Regions from separate parts of the Megamonas funiformis genome, predicted to be linked through region 1. Evidence: riboswitches for the same ligand, from Rfam matches in the RefSeq annotation. Region 1 holds a riboswitch; the other holds the start of a gene.
What was found. A riboswitch is a leader RNA that binds a small molecule or an ion and turns the genes downstream of it on or off. The one in region 1 is predicted to bind cobalamin.
Positions count from the first base shown of each region.

Region 2: it holds a riboswitch for cobalamin, as region 1 does, so the genes downstream of both, cbiD (cobalt-precorrin-5B (C(1))-methyltransferase CbiD) here and GXM21_RS08375 (TonB-dependent receptor plug domain-containing protein) in region 1, are expected to answer to the same signal.

Region 1 covers NZ_CP048627.1:1,647,302-1,650,521, forward strand. The annotation lists gene GXM21_RS08375 (TonB-dependent receptor plug domain-containing protein) at 24-1,961, opposite strand; cobalamin riboswitch at 2,121-2,307, opposite strand; cobalamin riboswitch at 2,355-2,526, opposite strand; cobalamin riboswitch at 2,674-2,847, shown strand; gene GXM21_RS08380 (MotA/TolQ/ExbB proton channel family protein) at 2,969-3,220, shown strand, end outside.
Region 2 covers NZ_CP048627.1:301,865-305,084, forward strand. The annotation lists gene GXM21_RS01405 (heavy metal translocating P-type ATPase) at 1-734, opposite strand, end outside; partial or broken gene GXM21_RS01410 (N-acetyltransferase family protein) at 944-1,528, shown strand; cobalamin riboswitch at 1,575-1,749, shown strand; gene cbiD (cobalt-precorrin-5B (C(1))-methyltransferase CbiD) at 1,859-2,965, shown strand; gene cbiE (precorrin-6y C5,15-methyltransferase (decarboxylating) subunit CbiE) at 2,950-3,220, shown strand, end outside.

The sequences.
Region 1 (3,220 bases):
TCTTCCTAATCTTTTATATTAAATTAAAATTCATATTCCATACCAACTGCAAAATTTCTACCTGGCATACCATACCAATCACCTGGTTTACTGCCCCACCAAATAGCATTAGTTTGTTCTGCATATTCTTGATTGAATAAATTATTTACCTTAGCAAAAACTTTTAGATTATCTTCTGGTTTATAATTTAATCCTAAATTGAATACCCAATAATTATCACTTGGCCACCCTTTTGATTCTACCTTATTGCCATCTCTACCAATAAAACCTTTTCCATCTAATCCAATATTCCATTTATCTTTTGTATAATCTACACCAACTGTTACCATATTTTTAGGTAAATATCCATAATCTGTAGTTCCTTTTTTATTTGTATATGATAACCTCGACCAACTCAATAATCCATGCCAAGAGTCATCAAAATATTTTTCATATTGAATATCAAAACCATGAGCTTTTTCACTGTCATTAACATAAGTATCTTCTTTCACATCAAAACCTATATTCCTGTCAGAATCACGTTTAAAATAATGTGCATTAATCATTGAACTATCATCAATTTTATGATTAATGCCCACTTCATAATTTTTGCCTTCTTCTGGTAACAATTTAGCATTACCATAGTTAGTATCATAAAGTTGATACATTGATGGCAATACAAAATAATCATTATATGCTATATATATATTAGTATCATCTGTAAAATTATATCCTAAATTAAAACTTTTAGCTGTATTTGATTCTAATTCTACTAGACCACCAGATGGATCATCATAGCGTATACCACTTGTTAATTTCCATTTATCATCAAACATCCATTCATCTTGTAAAAAATATGATGTATTTTTTAACGATTGATATGTTTCATAGGAACGATAATCTGGTGTCCATACTGTTGATGGATTTAAATTTTCGGATTTTATATGCTCAAGACCTACAGTAACCACATGAGTATCACCAAAAATTTTTGTTAAAGTATCATTTATCACTGTACTTTTATATCTATTATTCCAGAAATTACCCCAACTATCATCTCTTGAATTATGTAATAATCCAACATGTTCAAATTTGGCATTATTATAACTTAATACATTGCTCAAACTATCATCTATTTTTTGATTATATATTATTTGCAAATTTCTTGACTTAGCTTCACCTTTAATATCTTGATTATATAAATGATCTAAAAAAGAAAAATCATCATCACCATTTGTATAATTTAGTATAATATTAGCATTATCTGAAAGATCTTGCTTTAACATCACTCCTATATTTTCAGAATTATCATGCGCTTTCCATTCTATATCATTACCATCTTTGAATTTTCCTGAAATAGCTTTTTGTCCATAAATTCTATAACTTGTATCTCCTAATGAACCTTCAGTACTTATTTTATATTCTTCTTTACCAAAACGTCCTGTACTAGTAGTTATTTTGGTTTTAGGCTCAGTATCTTTCTTGGTAATAATATTTATTACTCCCCCTTTAGCATCGCTACCATATAATACAGACGCTGAGCCTTTTAAAACTTCTATACGCTCAATATTTTCCATATCACTAACTAAATGAAATGGATATGTTTGTCCTGTACCTGTCATTGATACACGAACACCATCAATCAATACTACAACTTGATCAGAACCATTTATTCTAACTTTTGACATACTATACCCAGGTAAATTATAATCTAAAAATTGTATACCTGTCACAGTACGCAGAGCCTCTTCTATAGTATTATAATGCATACGTTCTATATCTTCTTTTGTTATTACACTAATGTTAGCATTAGCATCCGTTAAATTTTCTTCTCTTTTTGTAGCTGTTATAACTACTTCATCTAAATTATAAGATTTTAACTGTTCAACTGTTTCTGTTGCTTCAGTTGCTCCTACATAATTATTGCCTAAATTTAAAGTTGCTAAACATATACACATAGCTAATTTTTTCTTTGATAAATTCATTTCACACTCTCCATATCTATAATTCATATAAGTTTTTATAAAAAAAAACGACTACAATATATGCAGTCGTTTTTTTCATAACTGCATGACAAAACAGTGCTAATTATAAACATATAAATAATATCTACGTTTATTTGCACTATTCAAATTTGTACATCGCAAATTATGAACATAAAAATGGCGCCCTGACTAAGATCTATGCAATATTATCCCTTTGCGAGAGGATACTGATAATACTGCTCCCAACACAGTTGCGGTACAGCTCTAGATTCTCACTAGATTCCCCATATAATTTCTCTATTTATTTAAATTAAATACAAAAAAGCCTTTTGTTATCAACAAAAGGCGTAATTATGTAAAAACTTCACCATACCGTCTCTCGCAGTAACTTTTATTGGCTACTAAAATTAGGCAGTTCTTCTGGCTCTGCTTCACCGCTCATCTTGCCTTCCCAGTTTCCCAGTGACATATTTAAGACTCGCTCCACATTACAGCTACGGGATAGCACAGGTTTCACACCTGTTTCTCTATTAAGTATTGCTACACCTAACTTTATCTATATTTATCTTTTCATAGATTGTATTTATCTATTACAATTTTGCATTATAAATGATAATATAGTTAATGTCAATAAAAATTTAATCTAATTTTAATCTTTTATCAAATACTATTGTTTTTTTTTATAAAAAATGCTATACTTCTATGCAACAAATGAATAATTCATAATTTAGGTGTACTTTGTACTTAATAGAGAAATCGGTATAAGCCGATGCGGTCCCGCCGCTGTAAGGACGAGCTATATTTCATTTATGTCACTGGGAAACTGGGAAGGCGAAATTATGCAATGACTCCAAGCCAGAAGAACTGCCTATATTATCTTTCCGATTCCTGCGAGTGACATGGATAGGAAAATATATAATATTGCTGAATTTAAATTTATTTTATATATTTATGCCTTCCTTTCTTTTCAGGTTAGGAAGGTATTTTTATTTTTAGGAGGTAATATTTTGTCTGATGTATTAATGTATTTTGAAAAAGGTGGATTAGTAATGTATCCACTACTTATTTGTTCACTAGTTATTATTTTTATTGCTATTGAACGATATCTGTTTTATAAATCTATTGATTCTGGTCATTTATTTACTAAACAATATTGCGATATTCTATCTGGAGAAACGCTAGAAAAAGCTTTTGAATTTGCTAAAACACATAAAGGAGCTTGTGCTAATATTCTAACTCAAGCAAGTCCTTTGCCTACA
Region 2 (3,220 bases), 1.2 Mb from region 1:
ATACTCATGAGGAAGTTTTCATCGAAGACATTGCCATGAAATAAATTGGTGATGGCAGTTTTTAGTACATGGAAACCTAAAATTAAATAAGCTACGATATAAAGATAAAGTGTGTATTGGTCAGGTACAAGAGAGGTAAATTCGCCAATGATAAATAAAATGGCACCAAATACAATTTCAATAATATCAATGGTTTTTTCATCAAAAAATTTTTTTGTATTTTGATGAGATTTTGAAGAAGCTTCGTCAGCTTTTATGATTTTTACCCCATTTTCAATGGAATTAGCTATTTTATTTATTTGAGGTAGAAGTGCATCAGGATTTTGAGCTACTATTTTTAATTTTTTAGTAGCAAATGTCAATTGAGCAGATTTAATTTCAGGTAATTCGTTTAATTTTTTTTCGATTTTAGCACCACAGTTAGCACAATCTAGATTTTCGATTAGATAGATTTTTTCTTTATAATTAGAAGCATTTTCTTCAAGTTGAGAGATTATAGTGCCAGGTTCAATTTTGTCTGCTATTTTTTGAATAGTAGGTAATAATTCATCAGGATTTTTAGCTGTCAAAGTTAATTGTTTAGTCAAAATAGAAATAGTAGCGTTATCTATATCAGATAATTCGTTGATTTTTCGTTCGATTTTGGCAGCACAATTAGCACAATGGATATTGATTGAATATGCTTTTTGTTTGTGATTATTATTATCAATAGATAAATTAGAAGTAGTAGCCATATGTACGCCTCTTTTCTAAAATAATTATATACCTCTAGGGGTATTATCTTTATGTCTTTAGTATACCCTATGGGGTATATGGTGTCAAGAATGAATATCAATAATGATTAAATTTTTATTTGACTCAGTATAAATTTTGACTAGAATTATTTAGTATAAATATTTGTATAGATTTTAAGTAAAAATTTAGTCATTGAGGAGAGATTTTAATGAAGAATGATGAAAAAATAATTTTTCGTTTAGCCAAAATAGATGATGCAGAAAAATTAGTAGAAATTTATGCTCCCTATGTAAAAAATACAAATATCACTTTTGAATATGAAGTGCCAATAATTGACGAATTTAAACAGCGTATAACAAAAATAATGTCGAAATTTCCTTATATTTTAGCTTGTATTGGTGATGAAATAGTAGGTTATACATATGCTTCTACTTTTAGGGAACGACAAGCTTATAATTGATGTGTAGAAACTTCTATTTATATTAATGAAAAATATCAAGGTAGAAAAATAGGAGAAATTTTATATACGAAATTAGAAGCGATTTTAAAATTGCAAAATATAACTAATTTAGTAGCAAGCATAACATATCCCAATCCGCAAAGTATAGCTTTCCATGAAAAATTTAATTATAAGAAAATAGCTCATTTTACAAAATGTGGTTATAAGCAAAATTGTTGGTATGATATGGTTTTCATGGAAAAAATGATAAATAAACATGAAACATTGGCAAAAGAAATTATTTATTTGCCTGATTTAGATAAAAATTTAGTGGAAAAGATATTGCAGAAATAATAATTTGATTTGCAGTATTAATGGATAATGCCTATAATATAATATATTAAATTAAATAGAGATAGGTGCGTAAGCTTAATAAGGAAACTGGAAGAGCCAGTACGGTCCCGCCACTGTAAGGGGAGCTATTTTTAATTATGTCACTGAAATAATTTATTTTGGGAAGGCGAAAATCAGCGAGGAACCTAAGTCAGGAGACTTGCCTATTGGAAAAACACCGTGAAATTTATAGATGATATATTTTTCAGACTCACGAGAGATGGGCAGGTGGAGAATTTTTCGTAGAAATACGGGATAAGTCTATCTCCCTGCCCAAAGGGAGATTTTTTTATGCGTAAAGAAATGAAAAGTGGCTATACAACAGGTTCTTGTGCAGCTGCTGGTACAAAAGCTGCTATACTTGCTTTACAGGGAAATGTCGTTCAAGAGATTGAATTATATGCTCTAAGTGGAGAATTATTGCATATTCCCATTAAAAATGTAGAGCTTACATCAACTGGAGCAAGAGCAGAAGTCATAAAAGATGCTGGTGATGACCCAGATATCACACATGGAGCTTCTGTATTTACGGAAGTAAAAATAAATAAAGATGATGATAAAATCAATTTTTATGCTGGCTTAGGTATTGGAAAAGTTACAGAGGCAGGTTTATCTATTCCGCCAGGAGAGCCGGCAATAAATCCAGGGCCAAGAAAAATGATGACGAAAGTCGTTCGTGAATTGTTGCCAGAAGGTTATGGCTGTGATATTACAATTTCTATTCCTAAAGGAGTGGAACTAGCGAAAAAAACGCTTAATCCTATATTAGGTATAGAAGGCGGTATTTCTGTAATTGGCACTACTGGCGTGGTGCGTCCAATGTCTGAAGAAGGCTTTAAAAATTCGCTTACACCGCAGATTTCTGTAGCTAAAGCAAATGGATTTGATGATATTATTTTTGTTCCTGGGAAAATTGGTGAAAATATCGCTAGTAAATTAAATCTTCCAGCAAAAGCTATGGTGCAGACAAGTAATTTTATCGGTCATATGTTGGAATTTGCTGCTGATGAAGGAATTAAATCAGTGCTTTTATTTGGTCATTTAGGTAAATTAGTAAAAGTAGCTGGAGGAATTTTCTATACACATAGTAAAATAGCTGATGCTCGCTTGGAAATATTAGCTTCTTATGCTGCTCTTTTGGGCATGGACAAAAAAGGCGTAGAAGAAATTTTTAAAGTGAAGACAACAGAAGCAGCTATGCCAATCATTGAAAGATATGGATTGGTAGAAAAAGGTTTTTATGATTTATTAGCTAAAAGAGCTAGTCTTCGCAGTGAACAACATGTATTTAATGCTTTTAAAGTAGGAACTGTGATGGTTACTTTGAAAGGTGAAATTTTGGGCATGGACGATAATGCAAGAGAAATAGGTGGTAGATTAGGTTGGAACATAAAATAATTGTGGCTGGAATTGGTCCAGGAGCGAAAGAATATGTCATTCCTATGGCTATGCAAGCTATAAATGAAGCAAAAGTTTTAGTTGGAGGAACAAGAGCATTAAATGAATTTTCTCATCAAGGTCAAAAAACTTTTGCCATAAAAGCAGATATCAGTGCTGTGATGGATTTTATAAAAGTTGAATTAAATGATAATGATGTAGTAGTAATGGTATCTGGTGATCCGGGATATTATTCTTTGTTAAGTGCTTTGCGCA